DNA from 3 places in the Alteromonas sp. S015 genome. Region 3 is predicted to be linked to each of the others. Evidence: predicted binding sites of a transcription regulator. Region 3 holds the regulator's gene; each other region holds the start of a gene.

Region 1 (10,168 bases), 280 kb from region 3:
CGCATGCAAAAGTACATAGTAGTGGAATAGCCGCCGTGCTAGCTAAACAGAATGGCAACAATGCTGAGGCAGATGCTAAGCTAATGGAAATGGAACAAGCCAGTGAGAGAGTACTAACACTACTTGATAGGCTAGTTAATTAGTGCCAGTAGTGCCTCACGGCTCTACCGACCCAATTGATAAGCATGGCGCCTGAATTTATAGTGGCGCTTTAAACCGGAGGGCTTTGAGTGAGTGACACATGGCATTCCACCGAGCAAGAGCGTATCCAAGCGCTGGAAGCCCGCGTTAATTCCTTAGAGCGACAGCTTAAACGTCAAAAAATAGCGCGCAAAAATGCAGAGTCCTTTCTTGAAACCTATTCTCAAGACGCCTACTTAGCGAATCAAGCGCTCAGAAAAGCATTAAGAGATTCCAAGCAGCGGGAAAGGGAGTTGTTATACCTCAACCGCGCCGCATCGCAGCTTTCCAGTAACCAGCCAGGCAAGAATTTTATTATTTCTGCGCTGGAATCGGCGGTCGAATTTAGCGGTGCCCTTTGTGGCAAAGCGTTTATTGTGCAAGGTGAAGAACTCACGGTGGGTGATGATAGCCAAGTGCTATCTCATGATAAAGGGTGGTATAGCTCTCCTGAGCTTGCCAAGCTTCTTAAAGACGAAACGCCTCTCGCGTTGCGTGAAAGCTATTCTCACTGGTGTGTTAATGCGGTGCAGCGACCAGACACAAAAGAAGAAGCACGCGTACTGCACTTTATGTGTGAAATGGCTGAGGGCGAATACGCGTGGCTTGTGTTGCTTACCCAAGATGATCACCTTGAAGAAGAAACGCTACACATTCTAGATACCAGCAAACATTATTTGAACATTACATTACGCTACCACAGTAAAAAAACTAAGCTTACAAGCCAGCAAATTGAGTTGAGTTCAGTTAAAAAGGATAGGGACTTCCTAGAGGAAAGGCTAGTTAGTGCAGATAAAATGGCGATGTTGGGACAGCTTGCTGCGGGTATAGCACACGAAATTAATAACCCTATCGGTTATGTTCGAAGCAATACCGTGGTTGCAAAAGAAATTTTTAACGACTATCAATATGCGTTAGCAGAAATAGGCACGCTCTGTCACGCGGCTGGTGGAGAGATAGGGGCTCAGTTCGAAGCACTGGAAAAACGCTTTTCATTACAAGAAAGTGCAGCCGAAATTTCAGAGATGTTCAATGAATCTCAGGAGGGCATTGAACGCATTATCGAAATTGTAAAAGCGTTGCGAAGTTTTTCGTATCCTAGCTCAGGAAAACATACACAAATTAGTGCCATTGACGCCATAAACACGGCGATTAAGCTAACGAATAACCTGCACAGGTACAAAAACAAAGTGAAGGTAGAAGTGCCTGATAAAGATGTTTATTTCCTTGGTAACGCGGGGCAAATTCAGCAGGTATTGGTGAACTTTGTGACTAATGCTATTTATGCAACCCCAGAGGGGAAGCCCATAACGCTTAAAGTGCAGCAAGATGATAAAAACGTCATGCTGATCGTTGAAGACGAGGGTATTGGTATGTCAAGGGAGACGCTGGGTAGAGTTTTCACTCCCTTTTTTACCACCAAACCTCCAGGAGAAGGAACAGGGCTAGGTATGTCAATTTCTTTGACCATTGTCGAAGAGCACAACGGAACTATCAATATCACTAGTAAAGAAGGGAAGGGAACACGCGTAGTCGTTATGTTACCCTTAGCCTAAAGTATAAATTGCTTTCCTAAATAGCTGATAGAATATAGAATTTCTCTAATTTTTTCTTCCTACTAGACAGAATGGTCTAATGTTCTAGTCTTAGGAAGTAAGCAACGTTTCCTGCAATTAGCGGATGATTGCTTGGCTATACGGAGAAAGCACAGAATGAGAAATAATCAGCCAGTTACCCAAAAAGAATATAAGTTTCCTGCACATCATCGACTGATTTCATCTACCGATAAACGGGGTGTTATCCAGCATTGTAATAGCGCATTTGTTGAGGCAAGTGGCTTTAGTCGCGAAGAACTCATTGGTAAAAATCATAATATCATCCGTCACCCAGACATGCCTGCGCCGGTATTCAAAGAAATGTGGCGCACTTTGGAATCTGGTCAAAGCTGGATTGGACTGGTTAAAAACAGAAGAAAGAATGGCGATCACTATTGGGTTTCGGCATTTGTGACCCCCGTTTACGAAGGTAAAACGATAGTAGGCTACGAATCTGTTCGAGTGCCAGCATTAAATGATGAAATAGCGCGTGCTTCAAGTGTTTATGCCAGAATGCAGGAAGGAAAATCTGCGGTTTCTTTAATGTCACGACTCGGCCAAAGTCTAATGCACATGATACCGGCGATTCTGACAAGTGCGCTTCTAATATTAGTACTTGCATTTACCCATGATTGGGCTGCGGCGGGCATCGCGCTGCTTGGCACCATCGTTTTGATGATTGCTCAAGAAGTCAAAACAAAGAAAGAGTGGGGCGCGCTGCTTTCGCTTAGCCCTGAAAGCTACGCGAACGAGACGGTGGCGCAAACTTACTTCCCTGATCCACCTCATATAAGCCAAGCTAAACTCGCGCTTGGCTGTGAACTTGCCAGAAATCGTACGGCGTTAACCCGAATAAAAGATGCATCAACCGGCCTTGACGCCATAGCCAACACAACGCATGAGCAAGCAGAGAGCACCAGTGCTGCGGTTGTCCAGCAAAATCAAGCTACTCAGCAAATAGCATCTGCGGTAACGCAAATGAGCCAAGCGATTCAGGAAGTCGCAGAACGGGTAGAAAGTAACGCAAAAAGTGCAAGGACTGCAGCATCTAATGTGGAAACGGGCAACCAGAAAGCAGAACAAGCCATGCAGGCGATCGTTGCGTTGCGTGAGGCGGTAGAATCAATTTCTACTACGGTGACAGAGTTGGCCCAGTCAACCAGCGATATTGGTGAGGCGGCCAATATCATTTCGACCATCGCTGAGCAAACTAACCTGTTAGCGCTAAATGCTGCGATTGAAGCAGCAAGGGCTGGCGAGCAAGGAAGAGGTTTTGCGGTTGTTGCCGATGAGGTACGTACTTTAGCATCAAAGACACGCGAATCTACAGACAAGATCCACAACATTATAAACGAATTGGCAGAGCGTTCCGACCGCGCTGTAAGGGTTTCGACGGAAGGGCTAGCATCAGCGGAGCACGGCAGCGCTATAGTTGAAGAAACCCGAGGTGCATTGTTTGAAATTAACAATGCCGTAAAAGGTATCGCTGATGCCACGGTAGAGATGTCTTCAGCGGTAGAAGAGCAAAGCACAGTGGCCGAGCATATCAACCAGCAATTAGTCGAGGTCGCTGACGGCGCGTCCGAAACGCAGCGTTCATCTGAAGCTTCGCTAGCAGCGAGTAACGATTTGCGTGCAACGGTTAATCGGGTTCACGAACTAATTCTACGTTTTAGCACGGATAAGCGAGTGGGAGAGTAACACTCTCCCCAATTCTCTCTAGCTCTCTTCATTTTAAGGCCTATTGCCTTGCAGATGTAGGGCTAAATAGAAGCCTATAAAACCCGACGTAGACATAGGTATTTATGAGTTCGCGTTTAGTCCTGCGTGAAGTCCTCGTTTGTAGGCTGCCACAGCGGGGAACAGTGAAACCAAATATGTGCACCCCAGTATCAGTAAAATGATAGTAACACTGCTTTGACCAAACAGTGGGCTGCTTAAAAACAACCCATAGGTACTGCTTAACCAAGGTTTTAGTGCGCTCATAAGCCCAGCTACTAAGCCTAAACTCAGTGCGGCACTCACAATCGTAAGCAGCATCGCTTCAATCTGTATGAGTAGTAGTAAGGTAAAGGGTCCTGCGCCTATAGTTCGTAAAACGGCGATTTCTTGATAACGCTCCCTCATCGTTGCCAGCAGCATAGTCGCAAGCCCAATTAGCGCGCAGATGACGATAAGACCGGAAAGACCAAGCAATAGCGATTCTACATTTCCCATAATTTGCCAAAGCTCTGCGAGTGCCATGCCCGGTAGAATAGCCATTAGCGGCTCTTTTTTACTTTGATTAATTTGATACTGCAGCTGCAATGCAGTTACCCGATGTTTAAGCCCCAGCATCACCACGGATACTGACTCAGGCGTAAACGCTTCGCTATTGTAAGCTGCATGTTCTTCGGTATGCTCGTCATGGTCATGCTCGTTCGCTTTGTCAGCAGATTTACGGCCTAACATTGAGGTGGGCGAATGCTTAGGCCCTGTGTGGGCCTCTTCAAGCCCCTGCAAGGTGACATACACAGCCTTATCCACCGGGGTGCCAGTTTTATCTAAAATTCCGGAAATTGTAAAAGGATGATCGTCATGGTTATTGAACGATACGCTACCCAAACCATGGGAAATAATAATCTTATCACCTACTTCATATCCCAATGATTCGGCTATATCAGCACCAACTACTGTAGATAGCGGTTGTGTAAATGTCGCTCCATCAGATAGCTGTAGTGACTGCATGTCACCGTATTTAAAGTGGTCGAAAAAGCTATTGGTAGTACCTACTACTCTAAAACCTCTGTGGGTATCACCCAAAGATAGCGGGATAAGCCACGAAACCTGCTTGTTTGATTGAAGCGCCGCAATACTTTTATATTCAATACCTTTGGTGGGAGTGCCTATATTAAACACTGACGACAGGAGTAAATTAAGCTGTCCACTTGGTGCGCCAACAATAAGGTCAACACCGGAAACGGTGCGCGTAAAACTGGTCTTAACTTGGCTGCGAATAATGTCCACGCATAAAAGTAAACTAATGCTGATGGTAATGCTTAACAGCGTGAGGATTGCCGTGGCTTTCCTGCGCTTTAAGCTTTCAATAGCAATGGTACTTAGCATTACGCACGCTCCTGTGCTTTTGGGACATTATCGCCTAGCGTTTTTATGTGGTTTGTACTTAGGCTTAATTCTTTGATGCTGCAGTGGCGGTCAAAATAACTCTCCATGGCTTTGTCGTGACTCACAAAAATCATGGTGCTTTCGCCTGCAACGTCTTTTAGCAGCGACATAAAACTATCTCTGGCATCGGTATCTAGGGCGGAGGTAGGTTCATCCACAATCAATAATTGAGGGTCGTTAATTAGTGCTCTGGCAATGGCAACGCGCTGCTGCTGACCAATACTTAATGCGTCAGCTTTCGCATGAAGCACGTGAGAAGGCAGCTGTAGCTTGTCCAGTAAATCACGGAGCTTTGCGTCTGCTGCTGTCTTGCCAACGTTTGTATTCGCAAAATACACCGCCGCATTAATGTTCTGTGCCACTGAAAGGTAGGGAATAAGATTAAACTGTTGAAAAACAACGCCGATATTGCGTGCTCTAAACTTGTCTCGCTGTCGGTTCGATAATGCGGAGAAAGGCTGCGCTAATAAGGCGATGTCGCCCTGAGTTGGCGTTAACGTTCCGCACAGCAAATTGAGTAATGTGCTCTTTCCGCTACCTGAAGGTCCTGAAAGAAAAACGTGTTCACCTTGCGAGACTTGCCACGCTTTTATATCGATAACGGGCGGGCTTTCTTTAGTGTACGAAAACTGTAAATTACTTACTTCAATTGCTGGGTTGCACTCTTCTATCAATGCCTTACGCTGGGAATGAGTGCTATTGTTTTTATTGATGGTATTCACGCTAAGCCCGACCTGTATTTACGTCTTATGTTCACATTAGCAAAAGCAGCACATCTGTTCACCCAGTTAAAAACCAGAGAAAACACAATGCCGCATTGAGGTAATGTTATCAAATAACATTATTGCGTATAGCTATGTTATCAGATCTCATCAGCCTAAAGCGGCAATTGCTCTTATTAATTGCTCATCATAACGACGCAAAGGAGAAGCGCGCCTACATTATCAGCCGTTGGCCTGTAGCTTTACTACTTCTGCGCTTTCATCTTCTAATACGCTTTCTGCTGTAGCGCCTTTAAAGATTTTGCCAATTTTTTCTTTGTTTTTCGCCAGCATAATTGTGAGTTCTTCCACCACGCTATCGTCTAGCTTTATGCCTTTCGCGTGAATATAGTCAGCAAGGTTATCTGCTGCATCAAGCATCTTATCGTACTGATCCGCTTCTTTTTTGTCGGTAGTTACCAATTTTTCTACCCCTTTGTGCGTAACAACATACTGTGTGGTAATGGCCATGGTAGGTCCCCTGTTTATTAAAGACACAAAAACTGTACAGTAAAATACTGTATAAATAAACAGTTAAAAGGCAATATTCTTGTTATTATTGATAACACTGCTGCGATTTATACTTTAGTATGGGTTGGTAGCTTACTGTGCACTTGAATTCAAATTCAATGGAAGCTGTAAATTAGTTATTCATTTCAGCGTCCCACATACCTGGAACCGAAGAAAAGTAGCGTTCATATTCACGCTCTCGAAAAAAGGAAATCTAAAGTTATGGTAGTGAGTGAAGCTGTTCAACAAGATATTCAAGCTATAGACGCAATCGAAGCCGTTCCTCATATAATGCAAATTTTGGCCAGTAGCTTAGATTTGCGTTTCATCTGTGTTGCTAGAGTCACCGAAGAAGCATGGACAATGTGTGCAGTATTAGATAATGCAGAATTTGGTCTAACGCCTGGCGATCATTTGGAAATTGAAACCACTTTTTGTAGAACCGTAAGAGCAAGCAAAAAACAGATAGTCATTAATCACGCATCTGCTGATAGTGAATATTGTGATAATCCGATTCCTATTATGTATGGCTTTGAGAGTTATTTTTCTTACCCTATTTATGATGCAAACAGTGAGTTTTTTGGAACGCTTTGCGGTCTAGACCCAGAACCTAGGGAGTTACGTAGCGAGCTTGTTCACGGGCAAATTAGCGCATTTGCTAAGCTTATATCTAGTCAAATCTTATTAAAAGACCAAATGGAGCGTTCACAGGCTCAGCTAACCGATGCAAGAAATATTGCCCGTCTTCAAGAGCAGTATATCGCTATTTTAGGGCACGATATTCGAACTCCATTATCTTCCATTCAAATTGGTATCAACTTTCTTGACGAAATAATAAAAGACAGTGAAATAGTGAGTACCGTTCAAGTACCCGTATTTAAAGCTGTATCGAGAATGAAAAATAGTGTGCAGAGGATGACGCGTTTAATTGAAGATGCTATGGACTTTACTCATAGCCGAATTGGTGAAGGTTTACCTGTGAAAATGGCAGAGGCTACTAGTTTAGCGCAACAGTTGAATTATACGGCTGAAGAATTAGCTACTGCTTACTCTAAATGCACAATCAGAACGCATATCGATATCACCGAGCAATTGGTCTGTGACGAAAAACGGGTGTGTCAGCTTCTATCTAATTTACTGAAAAACGCACTGGTTCACGGCGACCAAGCGTACCCGATATATGTGAAAGTAATTACCAACCGAAACGATTTCATTCTAAGTGTGCGAAATAGCGGTACGCCGATATCTGACGAGTCTAAGGCGCGCCTTTTTCAGCCTTTCTGGCGTGAACAAAGCGGTGTAAAAAACGATGGGTTAGGCTTGGGGTTATTTATCGCATCAGAAATTGCAAAGGCACACCAAGGTTCCCTGAGCGTATCTTCTGATTTTAACGGCACAGAATTCACCCTCTGCTTTCCTTTGACTCGCGTTTCATCCATTCCGTATGAAAGCGCTTCGCGATAGCCGCGAAACGCTTTTAATACAAAGCTCTTTTAATACGAGTTCTTTCAATAAAGATAAGCGCAAAATACTTGCCAAAGTTGATTAATGCTTGTGCGATGATATTTGTGTGCGTATAATGCGCGCCCTTACAGCCATCCCAATTCGTTCCTTGTCTCCATACAGTCGGCTGTACTGTCGAGGCTACAACCGTAAGGAGCTATAATGCGTCATTACGAAATCGTATTTATGGTTCACCCTGATCAGAGTGAACAAGTACCTGGTATGATCGAGCGTTATACCACAATCCTAAAGCAAGACGGTGGTCAGATTCATCGTTTAGAAGATTGGGGCCGTCGTCAACTGGCTTACCCAATTGAAAAGCTGCACAAAGCCCACTACGTACTAATCAATGCTGAAGCGTCTGCAGAAGCTGTTGATGAATTGGAAAATGCTTTCCGTTTCAACGACGTGATCCTACGTAACATGGTTATGCGCACTAAGACTGCTGTGACTGAGCCTTCTCCAATGATGAAAGAAGAGCCTCGTCGTGAGCGTCGTGACGATTCTGCTCCTCGCCAAGATCGCGCGGAAAAGAAAACTGAAACCACTGAAGACAACGCTTAAGGAGATCACCCATGGCTCGTTTTTTCAGACGTCGTAAGTTCTGCCGTTTCACTGCAGAAGGTGTGACTGAGATTGATTACAAAGATATCGCTACTCTTAAGAACTACATCACTGAGAGCGGTAAAATTGTCCCTAGCCGTATTACTGGTACAAGCGCAAAATATCAGCGTCAGCTGTCTTCTGCGATCAAGCGCGCACGTTTCCTTGCGTTGCTTCCGTACACTGATTCACACAAGTAATTTGGCGAATATAAGGGTTAGCTAAGATGAATATCATCCTACTAGATAAAATCGCCAACCTTGGCGGCCTGGGCGACCAAGTGACTGTTAAGTCTGGTTACGCTCGTAACTTCCTTTTCCCACAGGGTAAAGCGGTTCCTGCAACTAAAGACAACGTTGAAAAGTTCGAAGCACGTCGTGCTGAACTTGAAGCGAAAATTGCTGAGCAACTAGCTGCTGCTAACGCACGCGCTGAAAAAGTTGCTGAGCTTGCTGAGGTTACAATCGCAGCGCCTGCTGGCGACGAAGGTAAACTATTTGGTTCTGTTGGTACTCGTGACATCGCTGATGCAATCACTGCAGCTGGCGTTGAAGTACAAAAAGCAGAAGTTAAATTACCTACTGGTACTCTTCGTGAGACTGGTGAGTATGACATCGACTTACAACTTCACTCTGACGTTATCACTTCAATCAAAGTGATCATCATTGCTGAAGCGTAATCGCTGACGTATTTGAAAAAAGCCGCTCCTAGAGCGGCTTTTTTTTGCTCTAAATTTATGTCCGATATTTAAGGTCAATACCAGTCCGCATAGATAATTGCCCACTCAGAAGGCGCTGGCAAGTTTCCTAGCAAAGCGTGGGAATGCAGGAATGGCCGTTCCTTTTCAAATTCCCAGAATGAAGCTTGCCAGACCTTCCCGTAGGGCGAGTTTAAAATGTCTCTACCTTCACTCCACGTCGCGACACCTGATTAACGATGGTGTAACCAAATATGTCCAGTGCCGACAAATAGCGTAATTTGAAGGTCCACTCATCTGCGATAAATAACGTTTTTTAAACGGTATTTAAACAAAATGTTAATAGTCGCTGAAATTCTTAACGTCATGGCTTTAAACTTTTTCTGTCATTCCCGCGACCTATAGTAAACCAAACAATAAAAAGCATAAGTGCCATATTATGGACATCACTAAGCAAGCAATAAAAAACGCGACTGGGGTAGGTATAGGAATAACGCTACTGGTATTTCTAGGTTTATATAGCCTATTTAATTTACCTGTACAGCTGTTTCCTGACATTGAACGACCGAATATTAACATCCAGACCTCGTGGCGCGCTGCGTCGCCTCAAGAGATTGAGTCGGAGATCATTGAACCTCAAGAGGAAGTGCTGCAGGGGATCCCTGGCCTTGAGTCGATGAATGCATGGGCAAACCAAGGCAACGCGTGGATTAATCTAGAGTTTGGTTTAGATACGGACATGCAGAAAACGCTCATTGAAGTGATTAGCCGCATGAATCGCGTACCGCCACTACCTCGCGATGCCTTGTCTCCTAACATAATGCTTGCTGGAAGTGGGGGAGACGCCCCCGCTTTGACCTACTTTTTTCTTCAGCGCCTTCCGGGCAATCCAAACGAAATTAATACCTATGTAACCTTTTTTACCGATGTCATTAAACCTCAGCTTGAATCTATCCCGGGCGTTGCAAGGGCGCGTATGGAAAGCGGGGTTGGCGGCGTTGAGGAGTTTCAAATTGTTTTTGACCCGTTTAAAGCGGCGCAGTTAGGCATTGACCTAACGGCAGTTGCCAACGAGTTGGGGCGTGCGAATGATATTTCAGGCGGCTTTGTCGATGTGGGCAGAAGACGCTATACCCTGCGTTTTGAAGGTCGCT
Region 2 (10,168 bases), on a different contig from region 3:
GGTATTCAAGCCCCAAAACAAGGTAAGCCTTTGCCAAAACAGTTGAGCGTGGACGAAATGCAGCAGCTGCTCAACGCATCACCTCAAAGCAGTGACGATGATGAAGGCATGCAGCTGCGTGATATCGCCATGTTTGAGCTGATGTATGGTTGTGGCCTTCGTTTAAGCGAACTGACTGGACTTAACTTGGCTGACTGTTTAAAAGACGGCACAGTAAAAGTCATAGGTAAAGGAAGTAAACAGCGAATACTGCCGTTAGGTAGGCATGCGCAAAAAGCTCTCAATGCGTGGTTAAAAGTACGTCCAGCCTATGCATCACCCTATGAAAGCGCCGTATTTGTAAGCAAACGTAGAACACGAATTTCCAACAGACAGGTTGCAAACCGCCTCGACAGGATGGCAAAAGAGCAGGCGCTGTCACAAAAAGTAAGCCCTCACAAACTGCGCCATTCCTTTGCTACGCACGTATTAGAATCCAGCGGCGACTTGCGTGCGGTTCAAGAATTATTAGGTCATGCTAACTTGTCAACGACACAAGTTTATACGCACCTAGATTTTCAGCATCTCGCCAAAGTTTATGATGCTGCGCACCCTCGCGCGCACAAAAAATAACGATAAAAAAGGTTTCACCATGCAGTTCTTCAGGCCTATGAAAAGAGTCGAGGCTATGACCTTCGACCTTGATGACACCCTTTACAATAATGAACCTATTATTCGACGCGCAGAGCAAGCCCTTCAAACGCATATTGCTGAACACCATCCCCAGGCGGCTAAGCTAACCTCACTAGATTGGCTACAACTTAAACGTGCGGCAATCGCCAAAGACGCTCGGTTGGCTTCTGATATGGGCCAACTTCGTCGCGTAGTGCTTACCGCGGCCCTATCTGGTACACCTGCAAATCAAGTATCAATAGTCCCCTCTGAAGACACTGCATTACGTGCTGCTGTAGACGGTTGCTTTAATTGTTTCTATAACGCTCGAAGCGATTTTGCCTTAGCAAGGAATGTTCACCACACCCTCGATAAACTAAGCCAACATTTACCGCTCGTTGGTATTACAAACGGCAATGTAAACGCGCAAAAAGTGGGGTTAGACCGCTACTTCATGACTATTTTGCACGCCAGTGTGGAACGCCCCATGAAGCCTGCCGTCAACATGTTCAATGAGGCCGTATCGCTTTTGAAGGTGGAACCTGCGCACATTCTGCATGTTGGTGATAACATCATCAAAGATGTATTAGGTGCAGTCAACGCGGGCTATCAATCGGCGTGGTTTGCATGTAACCGCCCAATGGAATTGGCTCTGGAACCCGTATCGGTACTGCCCCATGTGCAACTTAATATGTTGGAAGAGCTCACCCATTTTGTATAAGGTCCTCAGCCTTTTCTGATGATATAAATGACGCTTGTGGCTATCTAGGCAAGGTAGATTGTTAAGGCCTATAGGGCACAGCCGTAAGGTATATGGATTTCAGTGCTCACTCGTTATACACTAAAAACTGATGTCGTAGTCTTTGTGTCCTTATGGAAAAACCAACTGCCTCAAAGTCAAGGTCGCAACAGGCGTCCACGGTAGATAAGTCAATCTCAAACGCGAACGAACGTGCCGAGATTAGTCGCTCATTTTTGCCATTTCAACCACTATCGGGACTACAATGTGATGTCTTTATCATCCTTTCGTGGCTTGCAGTGTGGCAAATTGGACGCATTGTGGAATATACCGAACACGCCAGTGTTTGGTTTCCGGCTTCTGGCTACACGTTGGCGTGCTGCTTGGTACTTGGCTGGCGTGCAGTATTTCCCATAATTGTCGCCGCTGTATTGATTACAGTATGGAATGGCCACCATTACTCTTTACCGCTCACTATTAGTGAACTCATTTGGGGTGGGCTATTATTTAGTATTGCTCATCTGCTGCCATACTACGCAGGGGCAAGCGCACTAGGCCATCTCTTAAGAAAGCCCGACGTTACTACGCCTCAATTTATTGTGTCGTTCTTGATCATAGGCTGCCTCACATCACTAGTCGCAACGCAGCTCGTGATTGGTTCTCTTGTTTTAACCAATCAAATGCCTGCGGCGGATATAAAACAGGCTATGCTACCGTTTTGGATAGGAGATATGGCGGGAGTCGTGGTACTTGCCCCCCTTTTTGCGGGCTTTTTAGTGAAGGTCTGTGCCACTTCTAAAATAAATCTTCTGGCGTTTTCTAACTACTCTACATCCAATTTACGTGGCTACTTTAAAAAGGTGACGATTAATTTAGCTCTTATTGTTTTCGTTATGATGCTGGCAAAACTTACCCAGTCTCGTGATAGCGCATTTGCCATCTTCTTTCTTGCTATTACCCATATGTGGATAGCGTGCACTGAAAGTACGAAACGCAATGTTATTAGCCTTGCTATAAGTAGCGTATGCATTGTGTTGCTGGTGCATCTTTTTGCATTAATGGAGTACGCTAAAGTGTATCAGTTTGCACTTAACGTCATCGCTGCCAATGCTTTATTTGGCATAGCCATTCCTCAGCTACAAGCAGACAACGCATTGTTAAAAGACCGCGTTTTTATAGATACCCTTACCCGAGCCTATACACGAGAATATCTCGCTCAGCGCAGCGCCCTAGAGATGGCACAAAGTCGTGAATCTGGCAGCACCCTTTATTTCGTTATCTTCGATTTAGACAAATTCAAACGTATAAACGATGAGTTAGGGCATGTTGACGGTGACAACGCTTTGCGGCAATTAAGCCAAGTTACTAAGGGTGTTTTGCGTAAAGCCGATGTTTTTGCCCGTTTCGGTGGCGATGAGTTTGTACTGCTTTTACCCAATATCAGCGAGCACAACGTGCTGCATCTAGTGGAAAAGGTGCGTGAAGGTATAAACGCGGTCACCATCTCTGGAGTGTCTTTATCATCTAGCTTTGGTGTAACCCTCATGCAGGATAGCGATACACTTGAGACGCTTATCCAACGCGCCGACCGCGCGCTCTACGCGTCTAAACAGAAAGGCGGTAACACAATAACCCTTAAATAATGGGGTCAGAGTACATTTAACCGATATTGCTACAAAGCTTGAAGCAGAAATGTACTCTGACCCCAATTTTACATGTGGGAGTTATCTTCTAGTACGTTTTGGCGCATCGATTCACATGGGCTTTGGCAAACCGGTCTCCCAACGACCTTAGCTGGCACACCCACTACAGTAACGTGAGCCGGTACGCTATTGAGGACAACGCTACCTGCACCTACTTTTGAGCCTTCGCCTATCTCAATATTTCCAAGGATCTTGGCGCCAGCACCAATTAACACGCCTTGGCGAATTTTAGGGTGACGGTCGCCCGACTCATTACCGGTCCCCCCTAACGTAACACTCTGTAAAATAGACACGTTGTCTTCAACCACTGCGGTTTCACCCACCACAATGCCGGTTGCGTGGTCAAACATTACGCCTTTGCCTATGCGCGCGGCTGGATGAATATCTACACCAAAACTTGCCGAGTTACGACTTTGTAAGAATAAAGCAAGCTGATGACGACCATGAACCCAAAGATAATGTGCCATTCTGTGCACTTGTACAGCATGAAAGCCTTTAAAGTGTAGCAAAGAAGTAAGGTAATCATTGACAGCCGCATCCCGCGCTTTTATCGCTAGGATATCTGCGATAGCCGCTTCACTAATACCTGGCTCAAGTAAGTAAGCTTCATCAAACACTTCGCGTATAGCGAGCGCAGGCATAACGTCATCTGCCATTTTATTTGACAGAATAAAACTTAACGAGGATTCAAAGTTGTGGTGTGCAAGAACACTGGCATGAACATAGCTGGACAATAAAGGCTCGTTTTCAGCAACAACTTGCGCTTCTTGTTTTAGCGTCGACCAAAAATCGATGGGCGTAGAAAGTGCGGTCATGAGCATGTCCTGTAATATAAAAATGCTGTGTACTGTTAGAAAATTGAGTAAGCGGACCAACCCGTTACTGGCAAGCACTGCAATGCTAACCAAAAAATCCGGTAGAAAGTGTACCTGAGTTTGACGTGACGCAATACAGATGTGATACCGACCAAGCGAATAATTCGATCAATTTATCGAATTAATTCGTTATAGCTAATAACCGTATTTTACATGCGTATAACACTGAATCTTCCTTCTGTCGCCATAAGTGCTTTCGCCGCTACTACTAGACCGAAGAAAACACGCGTTTATTTCAGCAAGAAATACTTACCGCCCCAATCTAAGCGCAGGTTAAAAAGTACGGGGTTTTGCATGCAACGGGAAAACAGGACTGTATAAATTAACAGTCGGGTGGCATAATAACGCGCTGCTGAATGTATAACACTATCAACTAACAGGTACCACACTATGGATGTATCTCGACTGCTAGACGAGCTAAACGACAAACAGCGTGAAGCAGTAGCAGCCCCACTGTCTAACGCCCTTGTATTGGCTGGCGCGGGCAGTGGTAAAACCCGAGTATTGGTACATCGCATCGCGTGGTTGATGGAAGTCGAAAACATCGCCCCTTTTTCCATTTTGGCTGTGACCTTTACCAATAAAGCGGCCAAAGAGATGCGTGGCCGTATAGAGTCATTGATGGGACGCAGCCTTCACAACATGTGGATTGGTACTTTCCACGGGCTTGCACACCGTCTGTTACGCGCCCATCACGCAGAAGCCAATTTGCCTGAGAATTTCCAGATAATTGATTCGGACGACCAGTATCGACTCATTCGCCGCATTCTCAAAGCCATGAACTTGGATGAAAAGCATTGGGCGCCGCGTCAAATACAGTGGTATATAAACGGTAATAAAGACGAAGGCTTGCGCCCTCAGCATATTGAAACCCATGGCGATCATATCCAAAAAACCATGCGCGAGGTCTATGCTGCTTATCAAGACGCTTGCGACCGCTCAGGCTTGGTGGACTTTGCTGAGTTGTTGCTACGCGCCCATGAATTATGGGCTAAAAATCCAGAAGTATTAGCACATTATCAACGTCGTTTCCGTGCAGTGTTGGTAGACGAATTCCAAGATACCAACAATATCCAGTATGCATGGCTTCGTATGCTATGCAGTGGCGGCGGTAACAACATTATGATCGTTGGTGATGACGACCAGTCTATTTACGGTTGGCGTGGCGCGAACGTAGATAATATTCAGCACTTCCTGAAAGACTTCAACGAGCCTACTACTATTCGTCTTGAACAAAATTACCGCTCTACGGGAAACATTCTCAAAGCGGCAAACACGGTTATCGACAACAATACGGGCCGTTTAGGGAAAGAGCTTTGGACGGACGATGCGCAAGGTGAGCTTATTTCTGTTTATGCGGGTTTTAACGAACTTGATGAAGCGCGCTTTATCGTGTCGAAAATCAAAGACTGGCTTAATCAAGGCAACGCCCTTAGCGATACCGCAATTCTTTATAGAAACAACGCCCAGTCACGAGTACTGGAAGAAGCGTTATTACACGAAGGGTTAGCCTATCGCATATACGGTGGTCTACGATTCTTTGAACGCCAAGAAATTAAAGATGCTCTTGGATATATGCGCATGGTAAGCCATCCGCATGATGACGCTGCTTTTGAGCGCGTGGTAAACACCCCAAGTCGTGGCATTGGCGAAAAAACCCTTTCGCAAGTGCGCGATACCGCGCGAATGCACAACTGTTCAATGTGGCAGGCGTGCCAGTTGCTAATTAACGAGGGAGGCTTTAAGGGCCGAGCGTTAAACGCCATGCAAAGCTTTGTGTTGCTCATTACAGAGCTGGAGCAAGCCACACTTGATGAGCCCCTTGACCAACAAGCCGACAAAGCTATTCGTCAGTCTGGCCTATACGCGATGTACCAAGCAGAGCGTGGAGAAAAAGCGCAAGCGCGACTAGAGAACTTAGAAGAACTGGTGACCGCGTGTAAAACCTTTATCGTACCTGAAGAAGCTGAAGAGATGTCACCTTTAGCAGCCTTCCTAGCCCATGCATCATTAGAAGCGGGGGAGACTCAGGCAGATAAAGACCAGGACGCAGTGCAGATGATGACCATTCACACCGCTAAAGGCCTCGAGTTTCCATTGGTCTTTTTAGCTGGCGTGGAAGAAGGTATGTTCCCAAGCCAAATGACCAATGACGAACCAGGTCGGATGGAAGAAGAACGCAGACTTTGCTATGTTGGAATGACGAGAGCTATGCAAAAGTTGTATATCACTTATGCAGAAAGTCGTCGATTATATGGACAAGATAAGTATCATACTGCGTCTCGATTTATTCGCGAAATGCCAGCAGACTGCGTGGAGGAAGTGAGACTAAAATCCACAATTTCGCGTCCGGTACACAACCGCTTTAGTCAAGCGACGTCGCACGCCAGTTTTGAAGAAACAGGTTTTAGTTTAGGTGAGCGCGTTGTACACCGTAAATTTGGTGAAGGGATCGTACTTAACTACGAAGGGAGTGGTGAGCACGGTCGAGTTCAAGTAAACTTCGACGAATTTGGCAGCAAATGGCTGGTACTAGCTTACGCAAAGCTGGAGAAAGCGTAACATAATCAATAGGCAAGGTAGCCTAAACCTAAGTTGAAATGTATGCAGCAACACGTGCTGATCATCGAAAATGGTGAAGGCAACCTTGAACTTATAGCGAAATTAGTACGCCGAGCGGGCCTTACCCCCGTCGGTGCAACGTCGCTTACCGAAGGAAAAGCAAGGTTTGCGCAGAACATGCCGGAAACTTTTCTGTGCGCCATTGTTGCATACTCGCTTCCCGATGCACCAAAAGGCGAAGCTATCGACTTTACGGTTGAGTCTTTCATTCCCACCATAGCAACAACCGAAAGTTTAGATAGCGCTATTCGCGATAAAGTTCTTGAACGAGACGTTGTCGATTACATCCCCAAAGAAAATTCACAAAATTACGACTACCTAAATCGCCTTATTAGTCGCTTGGAAAAGAACAAGTCTACTGGGGTTGTTGTAGTAAGTACTAACCGAGTGTTGCGTTCAAGAACGGTTTCATTACTTCAGCGTCATAACTTTATTGCGTTTGAATGCTTAACGGCTACAGACGCAATGCAATGCTTGTCTGAGCATAAAAATGTACGCCTTGTTATTACCGACAACACCTTACCGGATATGACAGGTACACATTTTGTAGCCAGCTTAAGAAAAGCCTTCTCAAAAGAGCAACTTGCCATCATGGGCATAGCCGGAGGCAAAGGTATGTTAATGTCTGCACATTTCATTAAAAGTGGTGCAAATGACTTTTTACGCGTGCCCTACTGTCATGAAGAGTTCTTATGTCGCGTGATGCAAAACGTAGAATATATTGAGAGCGTTGAAGAAATTCGCCGTGTAGCCAACACTGATTATCTAACGGGTTTGCCAAATAGACGCCATTTCTTCTACATGGTCACGGTTCAACATCAAAGCTTATCTGAAGATCACGCTCTCGCCCTCATTGACCTCGATTTTTTCAAGTCGATAAACGATACCCATGGTCATGACGCCGGTGACATTGTACTAAAAGCCTTAGCAGCGCTTATTGAGTTTTATTTTCCAGATGAAATTATTTCCCGATTCGGCGGCGAAGAATTTTGTATTTACATGCCTTCAACGCCCCTAGACAAAGCATGTGAACGTTTAGAAGATTTCAGAAAGGTGGTGGAAGCTGAAGTTATTCGACTGCCTAAAACAGACATTAAAGTGACCTGCAGTATTGGGGTAAGCGGCGCCTATACCCAGCGCGTGGATAAGCTATTGAGCTTAGCTGACAAGCAGCTTTACGCCGCAAAAAATAGCGGTCGCAATCAGGTCAAAAGCGAGCCACCTGATACACCTCAACAAGCGCAAGGCTCACTGCTTTAATTGTTTCACTTAACCCACCGCCGCTTAAGCCAGTACTTCTTCACAAAGCATTTATATTACCCAATATTACAAAAAGCGCGGTGCTCTCGAAAAAGGGCGCTTAACGCTACCGTTTTGCGTTTGGCTCGATGTCACTCAGGGCTTCGAGAATAAGTCTCTACTCTTCCGCTAGCTTTCGCGCTTTACGCTGACTCCGGTAATTGACTAGCGAGTCGGCACTAAACAGGATAAGTGCACACCATACAAAACCGAAGGTAACCAAACGCGACTCTTCAAGGGGTTCGCCATAAAGGTAAACCGCCAGCACGAACATGAGCGTCGGCCCAATGTATTGAAAGAAGCCTAGTGTGGAATACATAATGCGCCTTGCTGCAGCGGTAAAACAAAGTAGTGGCGCTGTAGTCACAATACCAGCCGCTAAAATAAGGGTATTTAGCGTGGCGTCGTTATTAAATAAATTGCTGTATTCAGACCCGAAGAATATCCAGTAAAAAATAGCTAACGGTGAAAGCATTAAGGTCTCGATGAAAAGGCCAGGCAGCGAATCTACCGCCACTTGCTTACGCAACAACCCGTATACGCTAAAACTTCCCGCCAGCACCAGAGCAATCCACGGCACATGGCCATATGATAAAACAAGAATAGCTACACCAATAACCGCAAGCCCTACTGCCACGCGCTGTAAATTGCGTAACCGTTCACCTAAGAAAAGTCGCCCTAAAAACACGTTAATAAGAGGGTTAATGTAATAGCCAAGACTTGCATCAAGAATATGGTCGTTATTAATTGCCCATATAAACAAGAGCCAGTTCGCTCCGAGTAACAGACCGGCGACGAATAAAATCTGCATAACCCGTTTATTGCGAAGGGCGGCGCCTACTTTTGGCCATTGCTTTAGCGCGGCAATAAGCCCCACCAAAAGCACTACTGACCAAATTACCCTGTGCATTAAAATTTCAGCCGCAGGCAATACCATCAACTGTTTGAAATAAACAGGTGCAATACCCCACATACTGTATGCGGCAATAGCACAAATAACGCCAACTTGAGCGGCACTGGCTTGCTTAGACAAGACTGACTCCAACGAAATTCGGGGGATGAAGGCGCGTATTGTTTATCAGGTTAGGTGGATACACAACCCTCAGCGCTTTCCAATGCGGCAAAAGGCGTGTAACACGCGTCATGATTTACGAAAAATGACACAGCCCCACTGAATGTGCTCATACCGTGGGGCCTTGGCCGCATTTGTCACCTTACAGCGTTAAACAGGAACAAGCTTATAGAAGAAACAGTGTGCCCAAACCTAAGAACGCCACAAAGCCTACAATGTCAGTAACGGTTGTTAGAATTACCGAGCCCGACAACGCAGGATCTATTTTTAACTTATCCAAAATTACAGGTACGAACACACCCGCTAGGGCGGCGGCTACAATGTTGAACAATATGGCTAAACAAATAACCAAACCTAGCATAGCGTCGGTAAACCAAAAATAGGCAACCACGCCTATCACCAAAGCCCAAATAACGCCGTTAACACCGCCTACTTTAAGCTCTTTCACCATCAGCGCCCGTAAGTTAGCGGGTGTAACCTGCCCTAGCGCCAGACCGCGCACAATTAGGGTTAGTGTTTGACTTCCTGCGATACCTCCCATGCTCGCCACCACTGGCATAAGTACCGCTAGCGCAACAACTTGTTGTAGCGTGCCTTCAAATAACCCAATGAACCACGAGGCTAAGAATGCCGTGAGAAGGTTAATTCCCAGCCAGAGTGCACGATTTTTCGCACTTTTCGCCACTGGCGAGAATAAGTCTTCGTCCTCGTCCATACCGGCCGAAGCCATTACTTGGCGTTCGTAAAACTCATTAACCAACTCACTTGCCGAGGTCACATCTAATCGCCCGAGAAGCTTATTATTTTCATCAACCACCGGCAACGAGGCGAGTCCTGAGCGCTGAACAAGAAGCGACGCATTCATTGTGTCGTCAGCCCCTTGAATGGTCGTCACACTTTCTTCCGACAAATCGAATAGCGACACGTGATCTTGCGCATTGAAAAGGTGGCTAATTTTAACCAGCGCAGAAAATTGACCTGAACGATTCACCAAAAAAATGCTGTCACAGTGCTGAGGAATGTCACGTCTTAGCAAGCGCAATCCTTCGCGTACTTTCGCATTCGATGGCAGCACTAACTGATCGTGGTTCACCCAGTGTCCTATTTGGTTATCGGGAAACTGTGTGGCTTCTCTGAAGTACTTTCGCTCTTTAGAATCAAGGGACTCATAAGCCATATCGACTAGGCGTTTTGGCAATGAATCAAG
Region 3 (10,168 bases):
ACTATGTGCATGGTAACTCGTTCGCCGTAATCGTGAGCACCAAATTCATAGTTGTCTGCGTCAGGCACACTGAATGCGCCTGCAACATCGATTCGTTCTTGCCAACCACTTTCACAAACCGGCATTTCCGTACAGGCCAGCGCAGCATAATTAGCGGAAGTCCACCCGCCAAGTGCAATCTGTGTAACAAGCACACCAAGCCCAATAAAAGCGAAAAATCTTAGGTTTCGCTGAAATACCTTAGCTTGAGGTAAACCGGTAATGCCCTGATCACGAATAACTGACGCCATAGGCGCTTGTTTAGTTTTCGGTGCATCGCCTGCGGTGTAGCGCAAACGTAGGTAGAGAATAAACAGGCAGGAGATCACGGAGAAGCCGCCCAGCAAATGCCCCATAACAACAACGGGAAGCAGATTGAGTGTAACGGTCCACATACCAAGAGCTGCCTGGAAAATAATGAGCCCTAACAGTAATAACGGTAACTTAAGCGGTGTACCTTTCTCGCGCTGTCTAACTGCAACGATGGCAATAGCCAGCACGCATAAACCCAGCGTTCCCGCGAAATAGCGGTGAATCATTTCATTCCACGCTTTAAATGCTTCAACTGGACGTTCAGGAAAGGCAGCGTTAGCTTGTGCTACCTTTTCCTCACTTAAAGGCACAGTTAAGTTACCGTAGCATCCGGGCCAGTCGGGGCATCCTAGCCCAGCGTCGGTCAAACGCGTATAGGCACCGAGAATAATAACGACCGCCGCCAGAAAAATACTGAATAGGGTTAATTTTTTCATGGTCGTTATCCTATACGCGATAGCTTTAAGAGCTTTCTCATATCTGCCAGCATGTTGCGACTTTCCATCACGGCGTCTTTTCTATCGTCTTTAATGTCGTAAAAGAGCATGGCGTTATTTTGAGTATCAACAATATAAACACTGCTAGAGGCAAGCGCGGTTGGTGAAGTAACGGGTAAGGTTTCGACAAAAGGGTAGTCTTCTAGTGCGGCTATCGCAGTTTGGTCGCTTGAAGCTGTCGTAACAACTACGGCTTGGGCACGGGCTGTTTCTTTACCAAGCGCAAGCCATACTTGGTTAATGCTAAAAAGCGCGTTCTCGCATACTGCGTCACATTCACTTGGCATCACATACAATAAACGCCATTTTGGTTCCGCGCTTTCTAAAAGTGCACTCATGTCAATGGTCGGCGTGAGCAATTGACCTTTATTAGTCGCGCCTTTGGTAAACCAGTTGTTGTCTAGTGCAAGCTTTGCCAATACAACAGGCAAAACAAACACGGCTACCATAATAATTAATGTTTTTTTCGAAGCAGCATTACTCATAACTACGTCCTTTCTTACTAATAGCAAAGCCGCCAATGGCCGCAGCGGCAATGGCTAGACCAAACCATTGAACTGCGTAACCAAGGTGCTTTTCGGGAGACATCACAACGGCCTGATGTTCGCGAATAAACGCAGGGTCAGGCGTGGTAAGGTGAAGAATAAAGGGTAAAAGCTTGCGCTCTAAGGCGCTGCTTAGTGCAGGGAATTCTATGTGTTGTACAAGCGCGGGGCTTTGCGACAAAGCCATGTTGGTTTCTTTCACTAAGGGGTTGTGACCCGGGACGCTAATAACACCGGTAAACTCGCGCATTTCGCCGACAAAACGTATATCGGGCAAGGTGCGCGTCAAGTCTGGCGCCGGTACCCAGCCGAAGTTAACTAAGAGCCAACCCGAATTTGTATATACAGGCGCAATCACGTCAAAACCCACACGTTGCTTGTAAATCTGGTTGTCCAAGAGCAATACGTGATTAGCATCTAACGAACCACTGAACGACACGTTAATATCCCGAGGATCATCATGAGACAGCGCCGCTTCTAAACTCAAGGTTCCATTGTTTTGCTTTTGCGCTATGCTAGCTAAGCGTTGTTGCTTTTGGACCATGCGATCAAGTTGCCAGTACCCTAAACCGCACATAATCGCCACACTAAAACCTGTGAGTAACCAAGGAATAACGTGGCGAGTGCGAGAAAACATGATTATTCCGCACCATGCAAAATTAGAATAAAAACAGAGGTGAGTATGTTGATAAAAATAGTCCTTGTGGTTTTAGTGCTGTACATGATTGTTAATCTGTTCATGGCAATGCGAATAATGATGAAAAACGACACGTCTAAGGGTCCTATGAGTAAGTACATTGGTCGACGTGTGCTCACTTCTGCCGTCATTGTTATTATTATTCTTATCGCTATTGGTACTGGCTTAATTACCCCAAACCCAAGGCCTTATTGAGTTTGGGGCTACCCTTAAAGCACGTAAACAAAAATGTAGAGCATGACCCACACTACATCCACAAAGTGCCAATACCAGCTTCCCGCCTGAAACGCGAAATGGTTTTCAGGCGTGAAATGTCCTTTCAATACTCTGAAAAACAGCACAATCAAAATGATGGTGCCAAGGGTCACATGCATGCCGTGAAACCCCGTCAGCATAAAGAAGGTGTTGCCGTAAATACCCGACTGGAGCGTTAGTCCAAGGTCGCGATAAGCGTGGATGTACTCTTCTACCTGTAAAAATAGGAATCCACACCCAAGTAAAATAGTGATACCCAGCATAAGGGTTAATTGCTTGCGCTTATTTTGCTCTAATCCCACATGGGCGAAATGCAGCGTAATAGATGAAATAAGCAAGATAACCGTATTGATTGTGGGCAAACCCGCGGCACTCATTTCTTGTGTGGTAATCCCCCCTGGCGTTGACACCAGCGGCCACATAGCTTCAAAGGTCGGCCACAAGACTTCATTGGTCATAGCGTTGTTCGATGCACCGCCAAGCCATGGAACGGAAATAAATCTTGCGTAGTACAGCGCACCGAAAAACGCGGCGAAAAACATTACCTCTGAAAAGATAAACCAGCTCATACCTTGGCGATATGAACGTCCCAGCTGATCGCTATAAAGCCCGGCCATAGACTCATCTATCTGGTTTTTAAACCAGCCTACAAGCATCACCAGCAACACCGCTATACCTGCTAAAAGGATATGACCTCCGTAGCCGGATTCACCTTTGGTTGCTTGCACTACAAAATTGCCTGCACCAACGGCGATAAGAAAAAGTGCTACAGCCCCAACAATAGGCCATGGACTTTGTGCGGGTACATAATATTTTTGGTATTCGTGATTCTGTACTTCGGGTTGCATTTTCTTCTCCTTACCCCTTCGGCCTATTCGCCAGCTGATGGTGTTGAGGCCATAAAGGGATTCGGTGTTGTCGTTAGGTCACTAGCTCGCGCTGTGACGTCATAGAGTGTGTACTGCAAGGTAAAAAACGTAATTTCTTCAGGTAGCTGAGGGTCGACGTAAAACTGCATGGGCATGTAGGCTTCACTACCGGCATCCAATGGCTGCTGATTAAAGCAAAAGCATTCAGTCTTGTTCAGGTAGAGTGCTGCCGTTCCGGGAGATACAGAGGGAATGGCCTGTGCGACGATATTGCTTGATGCAGGGTTTCGCACATAAAAAGAGACCGTATTGAGTTCGCCTGGGTGTACTTTCACGCGCTTCGTTTCAGCCCGAAACTCCCAGGGCATACCGGTATTTGTGCGAGTAATAAACTCAACCGTCACTTCGCGCGACTCATCAATCTCAACGGATTGGTAAACCGCTGCCGTGCCTTCGGTTTTTCCGTTAATCCCTGTAACGTCGCAAAATACGTCGTACAAGGGAACAAGGGCAAAGCCGAAGCCAAACATGCCAATGACAATAGCAACAAGTTTAATAACCATCTTGTTGTTTGCGCTTTGCTGTGACATCACGTGACCTCCGGGTAAATCCAAAGATGAAGGTTGGTAAACACTTGTTTAGCCGCTTATATCCCTCACCACCTGCAACGTGTGAATGTCATTCCCACCGGTTTCTGCCGATTGACAGGACTGATCTATCCACAACTCCACTTACCGTTATTTAACGACAGGTGGCGTTTCAAACGTGTGATAAGGGGCGGGTGATGGAATTTCCCATTCCAATCCTTCTGCGCCATCCCAAACTTGTGCTGATACCGGCTCACCTTGCTTTTTGCACGCTTTAATAAGCAAGGCAAGAAAGATGAGCTGAGATAAACCGAATGCAAACCCACCTAGGCTTATCCACTTATTGAAATCAGCGAACTGCAACGCGTAGTCAGGAATACGGCGCGGCATACCAGCCAAACCAACAAAGTGCATGGGGAAAAACAAAACATTAACCGACACTAAGGAGCACCAGAAATGCCATTTCGCTAGGGTTGTGTCGTACATTTTTCCTGTCCATTTAGGCAGCCAGTAATACACGGCCGCCATAATAGAAAAGACTGCGCCTGTTACCAGAACATAGTGGAAATGCGCTACAACGAAATACGTATCGTGATATTGGAAGTCTACAGGGGTGATCGCCAACATTAGCCCCGACAACCCACCAATAGTGAACAGTACAATGAAGGCAATAGCGAACATCATTGGCATTTCAAAGCTTAGTGAACCGCGCCACATGGTCGCTACCCAGTTAAACACTTTTACCCCAGTCGGCACCGAGATAAGCATGGTGGCAAACATGAAAAACATTTCCATGTACACCGGCATGCCCGTAGTGAACATGTGGTGAGCCCACACGACAAAAGAGAGCAGCGCAATCGACGCCGTAGCGTAAACCATAGACGCGTAACCAAAAAGTTGTTTTCTAGAAAAGGTAGGTACAATTTGCGAGATAATGCCAAAAGCGGGCAAGATCATAATGTATACTTCAGGGTGACCGAAGAACCAGAAAATATGCTGGAACATAACAGGATCGCCGCCACCAGCAGCATCAAAAAAGCTTGTACCAAAGAACTTGTCGGTTAACACCATGGTGACCGCACCCGCGAGCACCGGCATAACAGCAATAAGTAAAAATGCTGTGATAAGCCACGTCCAAACAAACAGTGGCATTTTCATCCAGGTCATGCCTGGCGCACGCATGTTAAAGATGGTCACAATTACGTTGATTGCCCCCATGATGGATGAAATACCCATTATGTGAACGGAGAATACGAATAATGCAGTCGAATCGCCGCTATAGGTTGTTGAAAGTGGCGCGTAGAAAGTCCAACCGAAAGCTGGGCCGCCACCTTCCATAAAGAGCGAGCTAAGCAGAATCAAAAAAGCGCCGGGTAAAATCCAGAAGCTCCAGTTGTTCATGCGCGGCAACGCCATGTCGGGCGCGCCAATCATCATTGGAATTAGCCAGTTCGCAAGCCCAGTAAAGGCGGGCATTACTGCGCCAAATACCATGATAAGCCCGTGTACTGTGGTCATTTGGTTAAAGAAGTTTGGATCTACTATCTGTAAGCCAGGTTGGAATAGTTCCGCCCGGATCACCATGGCCATTGCACCGCCAACCAAAAACATTATGAAAGCAAACCACAGATACAGTGTGCCTATGTCTTTATGGTTAGTGGTAAACAACCAGCGCGTTATGCCTTTAGGAATATGGTCGTGGTGTTCATGATCATCATGCACGTGACCGCCATGTACTTGAGCACGGTGAGGCGCAGAGGTATCTGTCGATATAACTTCAGTTGCTTTGCTCATTGTCTGCTCCTAATTTCCGTTTGCCACTGCGTTGACATCTTTCGCTTGAACCATATCGCCAGTGTTGTTGCCCCAGGCGTTGCGCTCGTAAGTGACAACCGCAGCAATTTCTTTAAGACTAAGCATTTTGCTAAACGCCTGCATTGCCGTACCCGCCTTACCGTGAAGTACAATATCAATGTGGCCTTGCTGGTCTTCCAATGCCATTTTGCTACCTTTTAGGGCTGGGAATACGCCAGGTAGACCTTCGCCATTAGGCATATGGCACGCTGCACACGTTGTGTTGTAAACACGCTCGCCAACTTTCATGAGTTCATCCATAGACATATTCATAGAAAGCAGACGCTGCTCTTCTTCTTTTGCTTTACGAACAATTTCTTCTTGTTCGCCCATCCACTTGTCAAACTCAGCGGGCTCTTTGGCAATCACCACAACTGGCATATAGCCATGGTCTTTGCCACAAAGCTCTGCGCACTGCCCGCGATAAATACCAGGTTCATTCACCTTGGCCCAAGACTCGTTAATAAAACCGGGGTTCGCATCTTTTTTCACGGCAAAGTCAGGAACCCACCAAGAGTGGATAACGTCGTCAGAGGTAATAAGAAAACGTACTTTTTTACCTGTAGGAATGACTAATGGGCGGTCAACTTCCAGTAAGTAGTTGTCTGTTTTTTGGAATTTGTTCTCAATTTGCTCGCGTTGAGTGGCGAGCAAAGAATAAAACTCTACGTCGCTATCCATATACTTATAGTGCCATTTCCACTGAGAGCCCGTGACTAACACAGTCATGTCAGGCTCAGACGTATCTTCCATCGCGATAAGGGTGTTCGCTGCTGGCACAGCCATAAAGATAAGGATAAGAAAAGGAATAACGGTCCAAGCAATTTCTACTTTCACGTTCTCGTGAAAATTGGCTGGCTTCGCGCCGCGAGACTTTCTGTGCAAATACATTGAGGCGAACATAACCCCAAATACTACAACGGCGATGCCAACGCATATAAAGAACATCAGCATATGAAGATCGTAAACCTGCCCACTGATGTCAGTAGCACCGCGTCTTAAGTTAAGTGAAGAAGCTTCTTCACTGGCTTCTTGCGCGAAAAGCAAAGGAGAAATTAGCAAAAATGGTATACTCAAACACCATTTTGCGAAGACGGTCGTTAATTGTTTCACTCAGCACCTCCGTAATGGCTAGGCCAAAACGCTGATAAGTTTGCGCGATGTCCTACCAAATGGTTTGCGAACGATTGACCCACCACTTCAACTTGTAAAACAAATTTAGGGTCATTGTTATTATTTTGTTAATCTTTGTATAAGAATTGCGCAATAATGCCGTGCCGTCTAGTCTTTTCTGTTAAAAATTTAACGAAGCGTTCAATTTTTAATCATTTCATATGGCAGCCATACGTTACGTTTTGAATAGATGTGGAGTGAGACACATGTTGGGAATGGGTAAAATCAAACGCACATTTTGAACAACACGCTAGGAATTACGCGCACTCATTTGAATGTAAAATCAACGACTAACACGCTAGCAATAATTATTTTCAAACAAACCTTAAAATAATAAATGCGTATACAGTCGTTCATTCACAGCCAGAATAACCTTGATATGTCACGTAGTGTTTATTCTGTGTTTCAAGGTTAGAAAACTCAATAAGCGACCCTAACTTAATAAAACCGACAGAAATATAGGAACAAAAGGCATAAAAAAAGCGGCTAGTGTGCCGCTTTTCGTTGAAGTAGCTAAAACCTTACATCCAGTCTGCGTTTCTTATAACACCGACTGCTATACCTTCAATAGCAAAAGGCTCGTTGGCAAGGTCAACCCTTATAGGTGCAAATTCTTCGTTTTCGGCATGAAGTAATACTTCGCGACCGCGTTTCTCTAAACGCTTTACCGTAACGTCTTCGTCCACGCGCGCCACAACGACTTGGCCATTGTGCACATCTGTGGTCCGATGCACAGCAAGAAGATCACCATCTAAAATACCAATATCTTTCATACTCATGCCGTTAACACGCAGCAAGAAGTCAGCTTGAGGTTGGAACAGAGCAGGGTCAACCTTATAGTGCGACTCTACGTGCTCCTGTGCCAAAATTGGCTCACCCGCTGCTACACGTCCAATTAACGGCAGACCTTCTTCTTCTGGAATGTCGTTATCAAGGGGGATATTCAGTTTAATACCCCGTGAGGTACCCGGCAAAATTTCAATTACGCCTTTACGCGCCAATGCTTTCAAATGTTCTTCTGCAGCATTGGCAGAGCGAAAACCAAGCTGACGCGCAATTTCTGCGCGAGTAGGCGGCATTCCCGTTTCTTGCATGGTTGTTTTGATAAGTTCTAAAACTTCAGTTTGTCGAGCTGTGAGTGGGCGCATAAAAGACCTGTCTGTTCATACAGTTCCTGTAAGTATATACACCTAAAAACAAATAACAAGTAGTAAACCTTGAGAGAGAAGCGTTGGGTGGTTTTGACACGCTTTATTTTTGATTAGGAATGTAGCAAATTCGTAACACCATTATCACGAAACCGACATGCACAACGCTTAGCGTAATTTTGGGCTGATGTTAATTACCCTACAGGTAAACCTTAATTCATTAATTACAATGCAAAATTTATGATATTAACTAAAAAAATATTCCCAATATTTGTCGGCGCTCTATTGTTACCAGCGTGTGATGACGACTCGGTAGAAGTGGTCGAGGTAGAGAAGCAGGTGGTTGTCGAAAACACAGTAACCGTAGTTGAAACAGTTGAAGTGCCTGTAATTGTTCAGGTACCCGCAGGACAGGCCGCGAATTTACAGATAGGCGCGCGCCCCTCTTTTCTCGCAGAAGACATAGATGATGGAGAGCTGAAAAGTGCACTACAACAATGTAGTGAAGGCCCTTTTTATAGAACAGATTTTTCAATTGGGCACCGTGGTGCGTCGCTACAGTTCCCAGAGCACACAAAAGAAGCATATGAATCAGCGGCAAAACTTGGTGCTGGGATAGCAACCTTAAGCGCTCGTCACTCTAGAATAACTTGATTTCGACCATTCTTTTTCGCCGTATATAGCAGTTTATCGGCCTTGGAAAGCAATCCACTAAAGTCAACGTTCAAACTGTCCTCAGCAAAGACTGCTCCGATGCTTATCGTTACGGATATCGTGTCTGTTTTGTATTTTACTTCTGTTTTTTCAACAGCCTCTCGAAGTTTGTTAAAGCGTCTTTCTTCGTCTTTTTTGTTGTCGGAAATTGCCACTATCGCAAACTCTTCGCCCCCAAGACGAGAAACAATATCTGGCTCCACATAATATTCTTCTATGAGGTGGGCTACTGAAATTAATGCTTGGTCTCCTGCATCATGTCCATAAGTGTCATTAACTTCCTTAAAGTGGTCTATATCGATTACTGCTACGCTTACTCTATTACTTTGTGTAGAAAGCTGATGACATTTATCAACAAATGCTCGCCGATTAAACAGCCCCGTCAGCGAATCAGTCATGGCCAGCTTTCGCAACTTCTCTTCAGCTATTGCGCGTGCATCCTCTAGTTCTACTGCATAGAAAAGCCCCGCTAGTGCATCTAATAGAGGCTGTAAAAACTTTGCATCCTCAATGGTGTAGGGCTCAAATTTATTGGCTAAACCAATCATGCCCACCACTCTATCTTTGACCTTAATCGGCAGCCCTAAAAATCGACTAATGCGAGGATGGCCTTTCGGCACTCCTTTTGAGTTTGGATGACTCCCTGAAGTATTACTTATCGTAACTTCACCGGTTAAAATTGTGGTACCGAAAAGGTTATCAAAGCTATCGAAATACAAGTTTCGCTTTTTGTACTCGTTATATTGCGTGAAGCTGCTGGTGTCCCACACTATTTCCGAAATCGCGTGAATAAACAGCCTCGATGCATTACCTTCAGCTTTCATTTGCCCTACAAACGCAAACTGACTATCTGAAATATCAATAAGCTCGGACAATACGGTTTGGCAGGCCATGGTTAGATCATTATTTTGGAGGTAGGAAGCGCGGGTTTTGTTAATAAACTGTAGAAGCTGGGTTTTCTTTCTCTCATGAAGTTCGCTTTCCATTCTTTGCGTAATGTCGCGATGAATGCCGGCAAGTCGAATAGCCTTACCCATACTGTCAGATTCGACGGTTTTTCCATAACTTTCAACCCACACCCATGAGCCGTTAGTATGTTTCATGCGAAAAGTCGTATTAAAAACTTTGCTCTTACCAGTAATGTGCTCATTTAATTGCTTTTCTACTTTTACATAGTCCGCAGGGTGAATTAACTGTCTGAAAAAGCGAGAGCTGGTGTCATAGTACTCATATTCAAGACCGACGATGTCACACCAACGTTTATTGACTTGGTTTACATCAGCGGCCAAGTTCCAATCCCACGTACCCAATTCAGAGGCCTCCAATAAGAGCCGCATGCGCTGGTTTGTTTTATTAAGTTTGTCCTCCACATATTTCTGGTCGCTAGTGTCAAATAAAAACGCTTGAACCGAGTAGAGCATACCGTCTTCTCGGAAACTGGCAGTAGAGATCATACTTACCCAAATGGTCCGCGTGGG

Evidence for each region. The regulator LexA, encoded in region 3, represses DNA repair genes until DNA is damaged. The targets are predictions, from matches to a motif close to TACTGTATNNNNATACAGTA.
Region 1: a site for LexA is predicted at 6,218-6,237, ahead of V7R42_RS08285 (YebG family protein). Genes of this name have one in related genera too.
Region 2: a site for LexA is predicted at 4,280-4,299, ahead of uvrD (DNA helicase II). Genes of this name have one in related genera too.

Annotation. Positions count from the first base shown of each region.
Region 1 is NZ_JAZETO010000003.1:416,344-426,511, forward strand. It holds gene V7R42_RS08260 (methyl-accepting chemotaxis protein) at 1-143, shown strand, start outside; gene V7R42_RS08265 (sensor histidine kinase) at 231-1,736, shown strand; gene V7R42_RS08270 (methyl-accepting chemotaxis protein) at 1,893-3,476, shown strand; gene V7R42_RS08275 (ABC transporter permease) at 3,579-4,880, opposite strand; gene V7R42_RS08280 (ABC transporter ATP-binding protein) at 4,880-5,662, opposite strand; gene V7R42_RS08285 (YebG family protein) at 5,885-6,172, opposite strand; gene V7R42_RS08290 (GAF domain-containing sensor histidine kinase) at 6,434-7,675, shown strand; gene rpsF (30S ribosomal protein S6) at 7,877-8,278, shown strand; gene rpsR (30S ribosomal protein S18) at 8,290-8,517, shown strand; gene rplI (50S ribosomal protein L9) at 8,544-8,996, shown strand; gene V7R42_RS08310 (efflux RND transporter permease subunit) at 9,454-10,168, shown strand, end outside.
Region 2 is NZ_JAZETO010000007.1:147,262-157,429, reverse strand. It holds gene xerC (tyrosine recombinase XerC) at 1-612, shown strand, start outside; gene V7R42_RS14335 (HAD-IA family hydrolase) at 632-1,372, shown strand; gene V7R42_RS14330 (sensor domain-containing diguanylate cyclase) at 1,525-3,033, shown strand; gene cysE (serine O-acetyltransferase) at 3,102-3,908, opposite strand; gene uvrD (DNA helicase II) at 4,359-6,530, shown strand; gene V7R42_RS14315 (GGDEF domain-containing response regulator) at 6,573-7,850, shown strand; gene rarD (EamA family transporter RarD) at 8,008-8,922, opposite strand; gene V7R42_RS14305 (magnesium transporter) at 9,128-10,168, opposite strand, start outside.
Region 3 is NZ_JAZETO010000003.1:141,122-151,289, reverse strand. It holds gene V7R42_RS07105 (COX15/CtaA family protein) at 1-788, opposite strand, end outside; gene V7R42_RS07100 (hypothetical protein) at 794-1,333, opposite strand; gene V7R42_RS07095 (SURF1 family protein) at 1,326-2,030, opposite strand; gene V7R42_RS07090 (DUF2909 domain-containing protein) at 2,076-2,285, shown strand; gene V7R42_RS07085 (cytochrome c oxidase subunit 3) at 2,300-3,193, opposite strand; gene V7R42_RS07080 (cytochrome c oxidase assembly protein) at 3,217-3,804, opposite strand; gene ctaD (cytochrome c oxidase subunit I) at 3,952-5,595, opposite strand; gene coxB (cytochrome c oxidase subunit II) at 5,605-6,768, opposite strand; gene lexA (transcriptional repressor LexA) at 7,350-7,976, opposite strand; gene V7R42_RS07060 (hypothetical protein) at 8,217-8,630, shown strand; gene V7R42_RS07055 (sensor domain-containing diguanylate cyclase) at 8,612-10,168, opposite strand, start outside.